Regions from separate parts of the Pseudomonas sp. IT-347P genome, predicted to be linked through region 3. Evidence: predicted binding sites of a transcription regulator. Region 3 holds the regulator's gene; each other region holds the start of a gene.

Region 1 (4,681 bases), on a different contig from region 3:
GGCGACATGCCTGGCGCCAGGAGCGTCGCGGTAAATTTCGGTGTAGGCCTCGAACGAAGACAAGGCGCGCAGCAAGGCACTCCACTGGTAATAGGCGTGGGCCGTGCCGTCACTGACCGCTTCGGCCTGATCGCCAGCCATTTCATAGCGGGCATCGAGCAATCGCAGGGTGTTGTCCGCACGCTCGATAAACGTCCCGAGGCGAATGAAGCGAAACGCATCGTTACGCATGATCGTGCCGTACGACGCGCCACGGAACAGGTGCGAACGTTCCTTGATCCATTCGCAGAAACGGCTCATGCCGTAGCGGCTGAGGCCCTGTTCGGCGATCCCGCGAATCTCCAGCCACGTCGCGTTGATGTTCTCCCACATGTCCGCGGTGATGCGTCCACGCACTGCATGGGCACTGGCCCGGGCGGCGCCGAGGCAGCTGTAAATGCTCGCCGGATTGGCCGCATCAAGGGCGAAAAAGTGCAACAGGCGTTCTGCATGCAGCGCACCGTGGCGCTCCAGATAATCATCGAGGGTGCCGGTGATCAGCAGCGGCATGGCCAATTCGTGCAAGCCATCGCCGCGACCGTCCTGCGGCATCAGCGACAGCGAATAACTGATGTCGAGCATCCGCGCGAGGTTTTCCGCCCGCTCCAGGTAACGCGACATCCAATACAGATCCGAGGCAGTTCTACTTAACATGGCAAGCTTCCTTCAATCCTCGACCACCCAGGTGTCCTTGGTTCCGCCGCCCTGGGAGGAATTCACCACCAGGGAGCCTTCGCGCAACGCAACGCGGGTCAAACCGCCGGGTACTACGCGGGTTTCGCGACCGGACAAGACAAACGGGCGCAAGTCGATATGGCGCGGCGCAATGCCGTTTTCGACAAAGGTCGGACAGGTCGACAGCGACAGCGTCGGTTGCGCGATGTATGCGTGGGGTTTGGCCTTGATGCGCTCGCGGAAGGCATCGATTTCCGCCGTCGTCGACGCCGGCCCCACGAGCATTCCGTAACCGCCGGAGCCTTGGGTTTCCTTGACCACCAGATCCGGGAGATTGGCCAGCACATGGGAAAGTTCAGACGGGTTGCGGCATTGCCAGGTCGGTACGTTTTTCAGGATCGGCTCTTCGTCGAGGTAGAAGCGGATCATGTCGGTGACAAACGGATACACCGATTTATCGTCTGCCACGCCCGTGCCGATGGCGTTGGCCAGCACCACATTGCCGGAGCGATAGGACGACAGCAGCCCCGGCACACCGAGCATCGAATCGGGGTTGAACGCCAGCGGATCGAGGAACGCGTCGTCGAGGCGGCGGTAGATCACGTCTACCGCTTTCGGGCCGTCGGTGGTGCGCATGAAGACCTTGTCGTCACGCACGAACAGGTCCGCGCCCTCGACCAGTTCCACGCCCATTTCCCGCGCCAGGAACGCATGTTCGAAGAAGGCACTGTTGAAGCGTCCGGGCGTCAGCACTACCACGCTCGGGTTATCAATCGGACTGGAGCTTTTCAGGGTGTCGAGCAACAGGTTCGGGTAGTGGTCGATTGGCGCAATGCGCTGGGCGGCGAACAGCTCCGGGAACAGGCGCATCATCATCTTGCGGTCTTCGAGCATGTAGCTGACGCCACTCGGCGTACGCAGGTTGTCTTCGAGCACGTAATAGGTGCCGTCGCCGTCGCGCACCAGATCGACGCCGGAGATGTGCGAATAGATATCGCGGTGCAGATCCAGACCTTGCATCGCCAACTGATATTGCTCGTTGGCCAGCACCTGCTCGGCGGGAATGATCCCGGCCTTGATGATGCGCTGCTCGTGATAGAGGTCGGCGAGGAACATGTTCAACGCCTTGACCCGCTGGATGCAGCCGCGCTCGACGATCCGCCATTCACTGGCGGGAATGCTGCGCGGGATGGTGTCGAAAGGAATCAGGCGCTCGGTGCCCTGCTCGTCCCCATAGAGCGTGAAAGTAATGCCGGCGCGATGGAACAGCAGATCGGCCTCGCGTCGCCGCTGGGCCAGCAGCTCGTCTGGCGTGTCGGCCAGCCATCGGGCGAACTCCCGATAATGCGGGCGAACCTGGCCGCCGGCATCGTACATCTCATCAAAATAGGTGCGGATCATGCCGTACTCCTTGTCACCCGGACATACAGGCCTTCGCAAGGCCCGTGCCATCGGCATAAACGCTTTGATTTCAACCAGTTGGATATTCACGCCGCAGGCACCGCACCATTCCTGTGCGGCAAATGCGCCAACCGGATTGCCCCCGCTTCATTGCGACGCACGGCGTCGCCTATCACCAGCATAGCCAGAGTTGATTTCACTGCCCGGCGCGGCCTGCGGATAATCCGCGCATTCGCTGCAAAACTTCACCGGCCGCAAGGCCTTGAAGTCACCGGCTCAACTGATCTGGACTGCCATCGCAGCCCGCCCCGCTGTAACCCTGACCGGTTTCCTCTCCTTATCGGTCTTCCCTTTTAGCCACCCTCTCCGGTGGCTTTTTTTTGCCTCGGTTTCTTGTTTCAGGGTTTTGCCACGGCGTTTTGCTGACGCCGGAAATGACAACGGCCAACCCGAAGGTCAGCCGCTGTTCAACAAATGAAACCAGAGGTCAGTTCAAACGGTGACGATTGCGCACCTCCTGCTTCACGCCCCAGCCCTCGATAATGCCGCCCAAGGGCTCGACCACTGCCGAAAAGCCCTGCTCGAAGTCGCCGATATCGTCATAGGTCGCGTACATCACTTTGCTTAATTCCAGCGCCCACGCACCGTCATCACGCACGCTGACCTGGGCATTGATGGATTCACCGCGAAATTTGCCTGCCGCCCTGCGCGCCCGCTCCTCGTCCGGGAAAATGGCGTAGAACTCGATGGGATGGAATCGGGAAAAATCGAAACCGCCTTCTTTCATGCGGCGCAGAACATTGCTGCTGATGTCTTCTTGATAGGCTGTGCTCATGAATCGTCCCCCTCGCATAGATGGATAGACTTTCCGTATTCCCGCCCCGGGCCTGTGGCCAAAGTACGACGGCAACGTGGTTGCACGCGGGAACAAGCATGTAGCTGACAAGACCAGACCTTAGCGATCCATTCGCTGATCTCGCTTGCAGAGTAGCCCCAAGATAGAGCTGCTGCCAAGGCCTGGTTTACGAGATGACAGGAAGTATTCAGACGGGTGTGATGCTGCGGATTTCGATGCCGTTCTGTGTCTTGAGATTTTTCACCCCGGCATCGGCGGTGCGCCCTTCAAGATCGTTCAGATCCAACTTTGCGGCGACCGGAAGAAGCCGCTCCTTGATCAACCGTGCGGCTTCATCATCGGACGGGCATTCCTCACGTTCGAAGATCTCATCAACGATTTCACCATGATCATCCACGAAAGTGACTTTCCACTTTTGCATCGGTGCCTCCTCGATCAAACCCGCAAATGGGCTTACACCTATCTCGACTGTGTACGCCGAAAGTTGGTTCAAAAGGATTACAACGGGCAAAGATGAAAAAAACGACATCGACCGTGTGGGCAAAAAAAATGTGGGAGCGGGCTTGCTCGCGAATGCGATTTGTCATCCAACAAATTTGTTGGCTGACAGTCCGCTTTCGCGAGCAAGCCCGCTCCCACAGGGGTTTCGCAGTGTTCTTTTAGTCGTTGCCTGGCTTGTTGATCGCTTGCAGTACGTATTGCGGCAAGGCAAACGCGCCGAGGTGAATTTCCGGGTTGTAGTAGCGGGTGACGATGCCGCTGCCGATGAAGCGCTGTTGCAGGGTTTTACGGCTGAGCTTGCGGTAGGCCGGGTTGGTCGAGCCCCAGGCGAAAGTCATCGAACCACCGATGTAGGTCGGGACGGCAGCCTGGTAGAAGTGCCAGTCCGGGAACAGGCTGTTCAGACGCCCGGCGGTGGTTTTCACTTCGTCGATCTGCATGAACGGCGTGCCGTTCTGGGTCACGAGGATGCCGCCCTCGTTCAGGCAGCGGTGGCAGGCCTGGTAGAAGTTCTCCGAGAACAACACCTCGCCCGGGCCGATCGGGTCGGTGGAGTCGGAGATGATCACGTCGAATTTTTCCGTGGTGGTGGCGACGAAACGCATGCCGTCGTCGATCACCAGGTTCAGACGCGGATCGTCGTAGGCGCCGCTGGAGTGGTTCGGCAGGAATTCCTTGCACATGTCGACCACGGTGCCGTCGATCTCGACCATGGTGATGTGCTCGACACCGGCGTGCTTGGTCACTTCGCGCAGCATACCGCCGTCACCGCCGCCGATGATCAGCACGCGCTTGGCGCTGCCGTGGGCGAGGATCGGCACGTGGGTGAGCATTTCGTGGTAGATGAATTCGTCGGCTTCGGTGGTCTGGATCACGCCGTCCAGCGCCATCACCCGGCCCATGCGCGGGTTCTGGAAGATCACCAGGTGCTGGTGTTCGGTGCGCACTTCGTGCAGCAGTTTTTCCATGCGAAAACGCTGGCCATAGCCTTCGTAGAGGGTTTCCAGGTACTCGCTGGTTTTGGTGACGGTCATGGTCAAGTGCTCCGATGAATGCGCGGGCGCCAATCGTGGGGATGATTGCCCGGGAAAGGCGCGCATTCTACGTTGCCGAAGATGACAGGTCGAACCTCACTTCATCGGCCAACCGCAATCCCTTGTAGGAGTGAGCCTGCTCGCGATAGCCGTTTTTCAGTCACTGACTCATTGA
Region 2 (4,681 bases), on a different contig from region 3:
GCTGAAGCCGGCAGCGTGAGCAGCGCCAATACAACGATCAGCCACGCGCGGATCATGGCTTGTGCACTCGCTGCACGCTGAGGGCCACTGGCGGACTCTGCTGGATGATCGTCTGCCCATCAATCACCTGCACTGCGAGCCGGTGTTCGCCGCGATCGACGTTCACCATTTGCAGGATCGGCACGTTGCTCGGTTGGCCATAGGGCACATCATCCAGTACTAGCCTTAATTGATGCGGCGCTTGCAGGCGCGGTTTGATCAGCACTTGGACGGTGAACGTGCCGTTGTTGGCGCGCAGGGCTTCTTCGCTGGGCAGGCCGGCGAGTTCGAGAATGTCGTAAGCGTTGCGCGCAGGCTCACGTTTGTCGGCGTCAGATGCAGGTGGCGCGCTCGGCGCTTGCGGCTCAACCCGGTTGAGCGGCGGCAACTCCACCGGCTGCGCCTGCACGCCGTCCGGCGAGTGATCGCTGTACACCGTGTTGCCGTTGGCATCGGTGTACTTGTAGATCTGCGCCGCGACGGGCAGGGCGATCACCAGAAGAATGTAAAGAAAGGTACGACCCATGAAATCGACCGGGATTGAAAGCGATGGGGTGCAGCATAGGCCAGACGCGGCGGTTGGCCCAACCCTGTACACATCCAGAGATCATTCTCACGCCACAAATCCCCTTGTGGGAGCGGGCTTGCTCGCGAAGGCGTTGTATCAGTCGCCATCACCATCAATGACCCACCGCTTTCGCGAGCAAGCCCGCTCCCACAGGGGAAAGGCGTCGCGCCATAAAATCCGGGCAATAAAAAAGGCCTCCCGAAGGAGGCCTCTTTTTGTCACGCCACGTCGCGCGGCGCTACCGGATCAGCAGCTGTAGTACAGCTCATATTCCAGTGGGTGTACGAAGGTGCGAACCTTGATTTCTTCTTCGGATTTCAGCGCGATGTAAGCGTCGATGAAGTCGTCGGAGAATACGCCGCCCTTGGTCAGGAACGCGCGGCCCTTGTCCAGCTCTTCCAGAGCTTCTTTCAGGCTGCCGCAAACTTGCGGAATCTCTTTCGCCTCTTCAGGCGGCAGGTCGTACAGGTTCTTGTCGGCAGCATCGCCTGGGTGGATCTTGTTCTGGATACCGTCCAGACCGGCCATCAGCAGTGCTGCGAAAGCCAGGTACGGGTTGGCAGCCGGATCCGGGAAGCGCGCTTCGATACGGCGGGCTTTCGGGCTCGACACGTAAGGAATACGGATCGAAGCGGAACGGTTGCGAGCCGAGTAGGCCAGCATCACTGGAGCTTCGAAGCCTGGCACCAGACGCTTGTAGGAGTTGGTCGCCGGGTTGGTGAAGCCGTTCAGGGCCTTACCGTGTTTGATGATGCCGCCGATGAAGTACAGAGCGGTATCGGACAGGCCGGCATAGCCTTCACCAGCGAAGGTGTTCTTGCCGTCTTTCCAGATCGACATGTGCACGTGCATGCCCGAACCGTTGTCGCCGTACAGTGGCTTCGGCATGAAGGTTGCGGTGCGGCCGTACGCGTCAGCAACGTTGTGGACAACGTACTTCAGGGTTTGGGTTTCGTCGGCTTTCTTCACCAGGGTGTTGAACTTGACGCCGATTTCGTTCTGGCCGGCAGTTGCCACTTCGTGGTGGTGAACTTCGACGGTCAGACCCATTTCTTCCAGTGCGTTGCACATGGAGGTACGGATTTCGTGGTCGTGGTCGAACGGCGGAACCGGGAAGTAACCACCCTTGACGCCTGGACGGTGACCTTTGTTGCCGCCTTCGACGTCCTGGTCGGACATCCACGAACCTTGCTCGGAGTAGATCTTGAACATCGAGCCGGAGATGTCCGACTTGAATTTCACCGAGTCAAAGATGAAGAACTCAGGCTCTGGACCGGCGAACACAGTGTCACCGATACCGGTGGCTTTCAGGTGTTCTTCGGCGCGCTTGGCGATCGCACGTGGGTCGCGGTCGTAGCCTTGCATGCTCGAAGGTTCGATAATGTCGCACACCAGAATCAGGGTAGCGTCTTCGGTGAACGGGTCGAGAACGGCGGTTTCGTCAACCGGCATCAGGATCATGTCGGAGGCTTCGATGCCTTTCCAGCCAGCGATGGAGGAGCCGTCGAACATTTTGCCGACTTCGAAGAAGTCTTCGTCCAAAGCATCGCGAGCCGGCATGGTCACGTGGTGCTGAGTGCCTTTGGTGTCCGTGAAGCGCAGATCAATCCACTTGACGTCATGATCTTTGATGAGTTGAACCGTCTTCGACATACTGTCCTCCGGGTGGCTTAGGGCTAGTAGTGGATGCCCTTAAAGTTGGGTGATGCCGGCGCAGATACTCTGCCAAGGCAACCTGCCTCACAAGGGAGCAAATTGCATGCCAGTGCCCCAGCATGGGTTTTTTGCCCCAAATTCACGCTTATAAAGGTGCAAAGCGCCTGAATGAGGAAAATCTCGCCCTCTAATGTAGCGTCTTGAATTCAAAATGACCCGTTTTGGTGCATGCAAAACCTTCTGCACATTAACTGGTTAAACCTTGAGCAATTTCCGCTATAATCCGCGCCCCCCTTTTTCGGCTGGCCGTTCGCGCGCTGTTTTCATGAAACTAATCGTAAAAGTCTTCCCCGAGATCACCATCAAAAGCCGACCTGTCCGGACGAAATTCATCCGCCAGTTGGCCAAGAACATCCGCACCGTGCTCCGCGACCTGGACCCGGCCGTGGTGGTGAACGGCGTGTGGGACAATCTCGAGCTGGAGACCCGCGTTACCGACCCCAAAGCCTTGAAGGAGATGGGCGAGCGTCTGACTTGCATGCCGGGCATCGCGCACTTTTTGCAGATCGACGAGTACCCGCTGGGTGACTTCGACGACATCACCGAAAAGTGCAAACAGCATTACGGTGACGCACTGGCGGGGAAGATTTTCTCGGTGCGCTGCAAGCGCGCGGGCAAGCACACGTTCAGCTCGATGGACGTCGAAAAATACGTCGGCAGCAAGCTGCGCCGCGAGTGTGGTGCCGCCGGGATCGACCTGAAAGCGCCGGAAATCGAAGTCCGTATCGAAGTTCGCGACAAACGGTTGTTCGTCATCCACAGCCAGCACAACGGCATCGGCGGTTATCCGCTCGGTGCGTTGGAGCAGACGCTGGTATTGATGTCCGGCGGCTTTGACTCGACCGTTGCGGCCTACCAGATCATTCGTCGCGGCCTGATGACGCACTTCTGCTTCTTCAATCTGGGCGGTCGTGCCCACGAATTGGGCGTGATGGAAGTCGCGCATTTCATCTGGAAGAAGTACGGCAGCTCGCAACGCGTGCTATTTGTCAGTGTTCCGTTCGAAGAAGTCCTGGGCGAAATTCTCGGCAAAGTCGATAACAGTCATATGGGCGTCGTATTGAAGCGTATGATGTTGCGCGCGGCTTCCAACATCGCCGACCGCCTGCACATCGAAGCGCTGGTCACTGGCGAAGCGATCTCCCAGGTGTCGAGCCAGACCCTGCCGAACCTGTCGGTGATCGACTGCGTGACCGACAAACTGGTCCTGCGTCCGCTGATCGTGGCGCACAAGCAGGACATCATCGACACGGCCAACGAGATCGGCACCGCCGATTTTGCCCGGCACATGCCGGAATACTGCGGGGTCATTTCGGTCAACCCGAAGACTGCCGCCAAACGCGGTCGCGTTGAGCACGAAGAGAAAGAATTCGACATGGCGGTCCTCGAGCGTGCGCTCGAAAACGCCAAACTGGTGCCGATCGATCGGGTGATCGACGAATTGGGCCAGGACGTACAGATTGAAGAAGTCAGCGAAGCACTGGCCGGTCAGATCGTGATCGACATCCGTCACCCGGATGCCGCCGAGGATGAGCCGCTGGAACTCGCTGGCGTAGAAGTACAGACGATGCCGTTCTACGCAGTGAACGCTCGTTTCAAGGAGCTGGATCCGACTCGCCAGTACCTGCTGTATTGCGACAAAGGCGTGATGAGTCGCCTGCATGCTCACCATTTGCTCAGTGAGGGGCATGCCAATGTGCGCGTTTATCGACCGAGCTAAGTGCCCGGGGCTGTTTGCCTGTGGCCTGCGTCACCGGCCCCCCGACACCGCCGTCAAGCTGTAACGGCCATGCCGGACACTACTGTTAATCGCTGCCAAGACTTGTCAGCAAACCGAATCCTCTGATCGAGATACACAAGTGATCGAAAATCTACGCAACATCGCCATCATTGCCCACGTTGACCATGGTAAAACCACCCTGGTAGACAAACTCCTGCGTCAATCCGGCACCCTGGAGCGCAACGAGCTCAACGACGAGCGCGTGATGGACTCCAACGACCAGGAAAAAGAGCGCGGTATTACCATTCTGGCGAAAAACACCGCCATCAACTGGAACGGCTACCACATCAACATCGTGGACACCCCGGGCCACGCCGACTTCGGCGGCGAAGTTGAACGCGTAATGTCGATGGTCGACTCCGTTCTGCTGCTGGTTGACGCTCAAGACGGCCCTATGCCGCAAACCCGTTTCGTGACCAAGAAGGCTTTCGAAGCCGGCCTGCGTCCAATCGTGGTGATCAACAAGGTTGACCGTCCAGGCGCGCGTCCGGACTGGGTTCTGGACCAGATCTTCGACCTGTTCGACAACCTCGGTGCGACCGAAGAACAACTGGACTTCCAGGTTGTTTACGCTTCGG
Region 3 (4,681 bases):
CTGGTGGCGTATCGACTGGCGTCGGAATGAAAGCGTACCTGAAGGACAGCAGGATACACCTGCAATCGAACGTAAGAGGACAGTATGAGGCTCGTTAAAACCCTCCCTATTTTGCTCAGTCTGGGCGCAGCACTGGGAAGCGTGAGCGCCTGGGCTCTGCCGAACGATCAGCAGCAACCTATCCGCATTCAGGCCGACGACGCCCAACTGGACGACAAGAACGGCATCGCGACCTATAAAGGTGATGTGATCATCACCCAGGGCTCGATGATCGTTAAAGGCAACACCGTCACCATGACTCGCGCGCCGAATGGCGATATCGACGTGGTGACCTCCGTGGGCAATCTGGCTTACTTCGAGCAGTTGCAAACCCAGGGTGACACCAAACCGGTTCAAGGCTACGGCGTGACGATTCAATATCACGCCCAGCAAAACCGCGTCGTGCTGATCGATAAGGCCAAGGTCGTCGACAAAGACGGCAACGTCACTCAGGGCGAAAAAATCGTCTACGACACCGTGAAGAAACTGGCCAGCGCCGGTCGCGCTACCGGCAGCAAGGTCACCGAGGCGCGTCCGCGCATCGACATGGTGATCCAGCCGAAGAAGAAAACCGACGAGAAAACCCAGTAATGGCAACTCTGAAAGCTCAGCACCTGGCCAAGGCCTATAAAAGCCGCCAGGTCGTGCGTGACGTCAGCCTGTCGATCGACAGCGGCCAGATTGTCGGCCTGCTTGGCCCGAACGGCGCCGGCAAGACGACCTGCTTCTACATGATCGTCGGGCTGGTACAGGCCGATCAGGGCCGCGTGCTGATCGACGATCTGGACGTCAGCCACCAGCCAATGCACGGTCGTGCCAAGGCCGGGATCGGTTATCTGCCGCAAGAAGCGTCGATCTTCCGCAAACTGTCGGTGGCCGACAACATCATGGCCATCCTCGAGACCCGTCAGGAGCTCGACAAGGCCGGCCGCCGCAAGGAGCTGGAAAGCCTGCTGCAGGAATTCCACATCAGCCACATCCGCGACAACCTCGGCATGAGCCTGTCCGGTGGTGAACGCCGCCGGGTGGAAATCGCCCGCGCTCTGGCGACCGCACCGAAATTCATCCTGCTCGACGAACCATTCGCCGGTGTCGACCCGATCTCGGTTGGCGACATCAAGCAGATCATCCACCACCTCAAGGCCAAAGGCATCGGTGTATTGATCACCGACCACAACGTCCGTGAGACGCTGGATATCTGCGAAACCGCTTACATCGTCAACGATGGTCAACTGATCGCTGAAGGCGACGCAGAAACCATCCTGGCCAACGATCTGGTCAAGGAAGTGTATCTGGGCCACGAGTTCCGCCTGTAAGCGCAACAGTGCCCGGTGCGCCGCCCGGGCGCTGTATCGATTCAAGCAGGATTTAATCCGCTTTAATTGTTACGGCGCTCTAGGCAAACACTTCAGTTTCAGGCATATAATTTGCTTAAGTTTGGCGCTTCGGCGCCCTGTAGTGGATGGCGCATAGCGCCGGCGAATAAGGTGTTAAGCCCCTGCCATGAAACCATCGCTAGTCTTGAGAATGGGCCAGCAGCTGACGATGACACCGCAGCTGCAACAGGCCATCCGCCTGCTCCAATTGTCGACCCTGGATCTGCAACAGGAAATCCAGGAGGCTCTGGAATCCAATCCGATGCTCGAACGCCAGGAAGAAGGCGACGACTTCGACAATTCCGACCCCATGGCCGACAACGCCGAACAGAAGCCCAACACCGAGATCCAGGAACCTTCCTATCAGGAAACCGCGCCGACGGTAGATAACCTCGAGGACGGTGAATGGAACGAACGCATCCCCAACGAGCTTCCAGTCGACACGGCCTGGGAAGACGTTTACCAGACCAGCGCCAGTAGCCTGCCCAGCAGCGATGATGACGAGTGGGACTTCACCACCCGCACCTCCGCCGGCGAGAGCCTGCAGAGCCACCTGCTGTGGCAACTGAATCTCGCACCGATGTCCGACACCGATCGCCTGATCGCCGTCACCCTGATCGATTGCATCAATAATCAGGGCTACCTGGACGAGACCCTCGAGGAAATCCTCGAGGCGTTCGATCCGGAACTGGACATTGAACTCGACGAAATCGAAGCCGTTCTACATCGCATCCAGCAATTCGAACCGGCTGGTATCGGCGCGCGCAACCTTAGTGAATGCCTGCTGCTGCAATTGCGTCAGTTACCCGCCAAGACGCCATGGCTGGCTGAAGCGAAACGTCTGGTCAGCGATTACATCGATCTGCTCGGCAGCCGCGATTACAGCCAGTTGATGCGACGCATGAAGCTCAAGGAAGACGAGCTGCGTCAGGTCATCGAACTGGTGCAGAGCCTCAATCCGCGCCCGGGTTCGCAAATCGAATCGACTGAAGCCGAATACGTTGTCCCCGACGTCATCGTGCGCAAGGACAACGAGCGCTGGCTGGTCGAACTCAATCAGGAGTCGGTGCCACGCCTGCGCGTCAACGCCCAGTACGCGGGTTTCGTCCGCCGCGCCGACACCAGCGCCGACAACACCTTCATGCGCAATCAATTGCAGGAAGCCCGCTGGTTCATCAAGAGCCTGCAGAGCCGTAACGAAACCCTGATGAAAGTAGCCACCCAGATCGTCGAGCATCAGCGCGGTTTTCTGGAGTACGGCGACGAAGCCATGAAGCCGTTGGTCCTGCACGACATCGCCGAAGCGGTCGGTATGCACGAATCGACGATTTCCCGGGTGACCACGCAGAAATTCATGCATACCCCGCGCGGTATTTATGAGTTGAAATACTTTTTCTCCAGCCACGTCAGCACCTCCGAGGGCGGCGAATGCTCGTCCACAGCGATCCGCGCGATCATCAAAAAACTGGTTGCCGCGGAAAATCAGAAAAAGCCGTTGAGTGACAGCAAGATCGCTGGTTTACTGGAGGCACAAGGCATTCAGGTGGCTCGCCGCACCGTCGCCAAGTACCGCGAATCCCTCGGGATCGCGCCTTCGAGCGAACGCAAGCGGTTGATGTAAGCCACGTTACAGCGTTCCAGTGGCAGGCTTTTCGGCCTGCCGCTTTATGCACTGGCAACGAAGGAGAAGCTGTATGCAAGTCAACATCAGTGGACACCAACTGGAAGTGACCCAACCTCTGCGTTCCTACATCGAGGAAAAACTCCAACGACTGGAGCGACATTTCGACAAGATCACCAACGTGCAAGTCACGATGTGCGTCGAAAAGCTGAAGCAGAAAATCGAAGCCACCTTGCATATACCCGGCAGCGAAGTGGTCGCCAACGCAGAAGATACTGATATGTATGCTGCGATCGACTCACTGACCGACAAGCTGGATCGCCAACTCAAAAAGCATAAGGAAAAGACCCAGAGCCTCCTTCAGGGCGCAACCGGTCGTTAACATCCCTAATCCATGATCCGACTTGAAACCATCCTGACCCCCGGCCGTTCCCAAGTGAACGCGCCGGGCGGCAGCAAGAAAAAAGCCCTCGAACAGATTGCCAACCTGATCCATCGCGAAGTGCCGGATCTGGCGATGCAAGATGTCTTCGAGGCGTTGATTGCCCGTGAAAAACTCGGTTCCACCGGTTTTGGCAACGGCATCGCCATTCCTCACTGCCGCCTCAAGGGTTGCCAGTCGCCCATCAGCGCGCTGTTGCACCTTGAAGCCCCTATCGATTTCGACGCCATCGACGGCGCGCCGGTGGACCTGCTGTTTGTTTTGCTGGTCCCGGAAGCCGCAACCGATGCGCACCTGGAATTGTTGCGTCAGATCGCCAGCATGCTCGATCGCAAGGAAGTACGCGATAAACTGCGCAGCGCCCCGAGCAGCGAAGCCTTGTACCAGGTCGTACTGGACGAGCAGAACGGGCATTAATCATGCGTTTGATCATCGTCAGTGGCCGTTCGGGCTCGGGCAAAAGTACCGCCCTGAACGTCCTTGAGGACAACGGTTACTACTGCATCGACAACTTGCCGGCGGGATTGCTGCCGGAGCTGGCCGAGCGCGCCCTGATTCACACTGAACTGGCGCAACCGCTGGTGGCCGTGTCGATCGATGCGCGCAACTTGCCAAGCCATCTGTCACGCTTCCCCGAATTGCTTGAAGACGCCAGAAGCAAGCATATCCAGTGCGATGTGCTGTATCTGGACGCTGACGAGGAAACCCTGCTCAAACGGTTTTCCGAGACCCGTCGTCGTCATCCGCTGAGCAATGCCAATCGCTCGCTGGCCGAGGCGATTCAGGATGAAACCGCCCTGCTCGGCCCGATCGCCGATCTCGCTGACCTGAAGATCAACACCACCAATCTGAACCTGTACCAGTTGCGCGATTCCATCAAGCTGCGCCTGCTGAATCAGCCGGAGCCGGGCACCGCGTTTCTGGTCGAGTCATTCGGTTTCAAGCGTGGCATGCCGGTTGATGCCGATCTGGTTTTCGATGTGCGTTGTCTGCCAAATCCTTACTGGAAACCGGAACTCCGCGCGCAGTCAGGCCTCGATGCGCCGGTGGCCGAATATCTGGCGGAACAGCCGGATGTCGAAGAAATGTATCAGGACATCTTCGCCTACCTGCACAAGTGGCTGCCGCGCTTCGCCGCCAGCAACCGCGCCTACGTCACCATTGCCATTGGCTGCACCGGCGGACATCACCGCTCTGTCTACC
Region 4 (4,681 bases), on a different contig from region 3:
GACGGCGAACGAGGCGCCGGCCATGCCGAGGAACAGACCCAATATCAATGCCTGCTCATAACTGTGGATGCCGAGTTTCCAGGCACCGAACAGCGCACAGATCACGATGACCTGACCGATCAGACCGGCGGTTTTCGGCGACAACCGATCGGCGAGCATGCCCATGACAAAACGCAGCACCGCACCGGCGAGGATCGGCGTGGCGACAACGAGGCCGCGTTGCTGCGTGGTCAGGTGCAGGTCGGCGGCAATTTGCACGGCCAGCGGGCCGAGCAGGTACCAGACCATGAAGCTCAGGTCGAAATACAGGAAGGCCGCGAACAGGGTCGGGGTGTGGCCGGATTTCCAGAAGCTTGAATTCATCGCGCACCTCAGCTGAAAAGTGTCTCGAAAAGGAGTCATGCACAGCAGGTGGGGCGCCGCCACGGCCGCACCACCGGCCCCGGGCTGTGGGGCCAAAACGCAAAAACGCCGCTACCTGATTCGCCGAGGGGCGAACGGGGTGAGCGACGTCTTTGTCGTGGGTGGGGCAACCGCCGTTGGTTACCTGTGCGTTTTACATAGCGAGATTTGTGCCAACAGCCGGAAAATCAAAAGCCCCTCACCCTAACCCTCTCCCGGAGGGAGAGGGGACTGATTGGGGGATGCTCGCGAAGTACGCCGACCTGTGATTTCTGCTGTGAATCCATAATCGACTCGGTCTTTTATGTCGATGTTTGACGCCAGACACCTCGATCGGTCCCCTCTCCCTCCGGGAGAGGGCTAGGGTGAGGGGCTTTTAAAGCCGTCAGTACTTTCAGCCCAGCAACTCACTCATGGCAATAATCTGCTCCGCCACCTGAATCAGCTTCTGCTGCCGGCTCATCGCCTGGCGCCGCATCAAGGTGTAAGCCTCTTCCTCATTGCAATCCTTCATCTTCATCAACAACCCCTTGGCCAGCTCAATACGCTTGCGTTCGGCCAATTGCTGATCCCGCGCCTGAAGCTGCGCGCGCAAGGCCTGATCGCTTTCGAAACGGGCCATCGCCACATCGAGAATCGGCTGCAGACGCTGGGCGTGAATGCCTTCGACGATGTAGGCACTGACCCCGGACTTGATCGCCTGACGCATCACACCGGGGTCGTGTTCGTCGGTGAACATCACGATCGGCCGTGGCTGGTCGCGGCTGACCAGCACCACTTGCTCCATGACATCGCGGCTGGGTGACTCGGTATCGATCAGGATCACGTCCGGGCGCACCGTTTCGACGCGTGCGGGCAGGTCGATGGTCAGGCCGGACTCGTCGATCACTTCGAATCCCGCTTCGGTCAGTGCGGCCTTCAGGCGACCGACTTTTTTCGCCGTGTCGTTGATCAACAGAATGCGCAACATGTTCGTGGGCTCCTGTCAGCGGCGGGCGAGAAGGGGCGCGTCGTCGTTCAACGCGTGCAGCTTGAAACTGCGCGCATAACCAGCCGGGTCGCTGCCGTCCCAGACCTTGCCGTCGAGCAACTGGCTGCTGCGCATGTCGGTGCCCCACGCGGCGACGCCGACCGCGGTGGCGGCGGCGCGGTAGATATCCAGCCGTTGAACCTGACGGGCGACGGCGAGGTAATCCGGGTCCTCACGCAGCAAGCCCCAGCGGCGGAACTGGGTCATGAACCACATGCCATCCGACAGATACGGCAGATTCACCTCGCCGTTACCGTGAAAGCGCAGCGCGTGCGGATCCTGCCAGCGATTGCCGAGGCCATCGGCATAGTCACCGAGAAAGCGCGGTTCAATGCACGACACCGGCGCGTCCAGATAGTCCGGGGCGCTGAGCAACTGTGCGGTGCTGCGGCGATTTTCCGGGCTCTCTTCGATAAAGCGGCTGGCTTCGAGAATCGCCATTACCAGCGCCCGCGCGGTGTTGGGGTATTGCTCGACAAATTCACGGGTGCAGCCCAGGACTTTTTCCGGATGATCGGGCCAGATGGTCTGGCTGGTGGCGAGGGTGAAGCCAAGATCCTGCTGCACCGCGCTGGCCGCCCACGGTTCGCCGACGCAAAAGCCATCAATGCGCCCGGCTTGCAGGTGCGCGACCATTTGCGGCGGCGGTACCACCACGCTGTCGACATCCTGCAATGGATGAATGCCCTGACTCGCCAGCCAGTAATACAGCCACATGGCGTGAGTGCCGGTGGGGAAGGTCTGGGCGAAGGTGAGTTTTGCGCGGCTTTGGTGCACATGCCGGTCCAGCGCTTCAGGACTGCTCACACCGAGGCTTTGCAGACCGTGGGAGAGGTTGAGGCTCTGGCCGTTCTGGTTCAGGCCCATCAACACGGCCATTTCGGTTGGGGCGACCCCGCCGATGCCCAGATGCACGGCGTAGATCAGGCCATACAAGCTGTGCGCAGCATCCAGTTCGCCGCTGACCAGTTTGTCGCGCAAATTGGCCCAGGATGTCTGGCGCTTGAGGTTCAGGGTCAATCCGTAAGGCTGGGCGAAGCCCTGTGTGGCCGCAACGACGACAGAGGCGCAATCGCTCAGGGCCATGAAGCCGAGGTTGATCGCACTTTTTTCCGGGGCATCGCTGCCATTGACCCAGGCCAGTGGCCCTACCGAAGGTTCATTCATCCAACGTACCTCGAAAAAAAGCGCCGCCACGGACTTTGCCCAGGCAAACCCCGAAGACGACGCCATTGTCCTTGCCCGCCTGCCGTCATTGACCGACGCACTGATAGCCAGGAGGGTGCAAGGCATATGCCAGAGACAGCGATTTGCGCGTGCGCCTCGCGCGGCAGGTCGATGCCCGGCTATAATCGCCGCCTCTTTTCGCCGCCCGAGTCATCGCCGCCCATGTACACCCTGGCCCGTCAGCTGTTGTTCAAACTTTCCCCGGAAACCTCCCACGACCTGTCGCTGGATCTGATCGGCGCGGGTGGGCGTTTGGGCTTAAACGGCTTGCTGTGCAAGGCGCCGGCGAAGAAGCCGGTGACCGTCATGGGCCTTGAGTTTCCGAACCCGGTAGGTCTGGCGGCCGGTCTGGACAAGAACGGCGCGGCCATCGACGGTTTCGCGCAACTGGGTTTCGGGTTTGTCGAAATCGGCACCGTGACCCCGCGTCCGCAGCCGGGCAACCCGAAACCACGAATCTTCCGTCTGCCGGAAGCCGAGGCGATCATCAATCGCATGGGGTTCAACAACCTCGGCGTTGATAATCTTCTGGCGCGGGTGGCAGCGGCCAAGTACACCGGCGTGTTGGGCATCAACATCGGCAAAAACTTCGATACGCCGGTTGAGCGTGCGGTCGACGATTACCTGATTTGCCTGGACAAGGTTTACGCCCACGCCAGTTACGTGACGGTCAACGTCAGCTCGCCGAACACCCCGGGCCTGCGCAGTCTGCAGTTTGGTGATTCGCTGAAGCAATTGCTCGCCGATCTGGCCACGCGCCGCGCCGAACTGGCCTTGCGTCACGGCAAACATGTGCCGCTGGCGATCAAGATCGCGCCGGACATGACCGATGAAGAAACCGCCCAGGTTGCCCAGGCACTGATCGAAACCGGCATGGACGCGGTGATCGCGACCAACACCACCCTCAGCCGTGTCGGCGTCGAAGGCATGGAGCATGGCGACGAGGCGGGCGGTTTGTCCGGCGCGCCGGTGCGTGAGAAGAGCACGAATACCGTGAAGGTGCTGGCCGCTGAGTTGGCGGGGCGGTTGCCGATCATCGCGGCTGGCGGGATTACCGAAGGCAAGCACGCAGCCGAGAAGATACTGGCCGGTGCGAGCCTGGTGCAGATCTATTCTGGCTTTATCTATAAAGGCCCGGCGCTGATTCGTGAGTCGGTAGACGCGATCGCTGCGCTGCGCTGATCCATAGACACCACTGTTCCCTTGTAGGCCTTCGCCTGCTTGCGATGGCGGTCTGTCAGTCGCTGATGAAGTGACCGAAATAAAGCTATCGCGAGCAGGCTCACTCCTACAGGTTTTGTGTATGGCACAAATAATGTAGCAGGCATAAAAAAGGGCTCCTCGAAGGAGCCCCTGGGCCGGAGCCCGCCGTCCGGGAAGGACGTGCGTGGTTAAGTCGATACAAATTCAGATTGTCGTGTCGGAATAAATGCCCTGTGTCAGCCGACGGCGTGAAGTTCGTTGAGTCTGTGGATTCCCGCAGTGCCGGTCATACCGTCCCAGTTGTCGCCGCGTCCTTCTCGCCAGCCGTTAATCCAGGCTTGACGTACCGACGGTAGAGTAAATGGGCAAAGCTCACGGGATTTGCCACCAACGCCATATTGATATCCGCGCAAAAATGCTCTTTCCAACGGATCACGCTTAAGTCTTCTCATAGGGTGTTTCCCTCACTTGTTGACTGTTTTGTGTCGCGTTGACCTCAACTGAGGTCTGGCAGAACAAACCTGCCATGGTGCGGCTCGCTGCCGGCGTGGCGAGCCAAGGTGTTGACGCCGTTGCGACGTCAACCTGTGTTCAGTTCTAACCAATGAGTCACACCGAGGGAATGATCGTTTTGTCATAAGGACGTAACGAATTTAGTGCTACAGCCATAAGTAACGACGGGTTTCATGCACGTTTTTTCAGCAAACCCCGGTATGATCGGCCCCGCGCTGGACGACCGGGTTAATTCTTTAGTGAGAATGACCCACGTTTGCGCTTGGGTATAAAGCGACGAAGGGTCGTTTCAAGACTTTTTGTTTC

The links. The regulator sigma-54, encoded in region 3, starts transcription at its own class of promoters, with help from an activator protein. The targets are predictions, from matches to a motif close to ANTGGCATNNANNTTGCTNT.
Region 1: ACM6IV_RS03045 (circularly permuted type 2 ATP-grasp protein) is a predicted target of sigma-54. The motif match lies at 2,148-2,167, and genes of this name have one in related genera.
Region 2: glnA (type I glutamate--ammonia ligase) is a predicted target of sigma-54. The motif match lies at 2,355-2,374, and genes of this name have one in related genera.
Region 4: ACM6IV_RS12545 (CmpA/NrtA family ABC transporter substrate-binding protein) is a predicted target of sigma-54. The motif match lies at 2,714-2,733, and genes of this name have one in related genera.

Annotation. Positions count from the first base shown of each region.
Region 1 is NZ_CATKPQ010000005.1:62,136-66,816, reverse strand. It holds gene ACM6IV_RS03050 (alpha-E domain-containing protein) at 1-693, opposite strand, end outside; gene ACM6IV_RS03045 (circularly permuted type 2 ATP-grasp protein) at 706-2,115, opposite strand; gene ACM6IV_RS03040 (ribonuclease E inhibitor RraB) at 2,603-2,950, opposite strand; gene ACM6IV_RS03035 (hypothetical protein) at 3,159-3,392, opposite strand; gene speE (polyamine aminopropyltransferase) at 3,631-4,506, opposite strand.
Region 2 is NZ_CATKPQ010000055.1:214,931-219,611, forward strand. It holds gene ACM6IV_RS20640 (DUF4124 domain-containing protein) at 1-56, opposite strand, end outside; gene ACM6IV_RS20645 (DUF4124 domain-containing protein) at 53-565, opposite strand; gene glnA (type I glutamate--ammonia ligase) at 854-2,260, opposite strand; gene thiI (tRNA uracil 4-sulfurtransferase ThiI) at 2,589-4,043, shown strand; gene typA (translational GTPase TypA) at 4,183-4,681, shown strand, end outside.
Region 3 is NZ_CATKPQ010000044.1:54,030-58,710, reverse strand. It holds gene lptC (LPS export ABC transporter periplasmic protein LptC) at 1-98, shown strand, start outside; gene lptA (lipopolysaccharide transport periplasmic protein LptA) at 85-630, shown strand; gene lptB (LPS export ABC transporter ATP-binding protein) at 630-1,355, shown strand; gene ACM6IV_RS16525 (RNA polymerase factor sigma-54) at 1,543-3,036, shown strand; gene hpf (ribosome hibernation-promoting factor, HPF/YfiA family) at 3,110-3,418, shown strand; gene ptsN (PTS IIA-like nitrogen regulatory protein PtsN) at 3,431-3,895, shown strand; gene rapZ (RNase adapter RapZ) at 3,898-4,681, shown strand, end outside.
Region 4 is NZ_CATKPQ010000022.1:827,477-832,157, reverse strand. It holds gene ACM6IV_RS12555 (nitrate/nitrite transporter) at 1-363, opposite strand, end outside; gene ACM6IV_RS12550 (ANTAR domain-containing response regulator) at 797-1,372, opposite strand; gene ACM6IV_RS12545 (CmpA/NrtA family ABC transporter substrate-binding protein) at 1,388-2,599, opposite strand; gene ACM6IV_RS12540 (quinone-dependent dihydroorotate dehydrogenase) at 2,822-3,841, shown strand; gene rmf (ribosome modulation factor) at 4,099-4,314, opposite strand.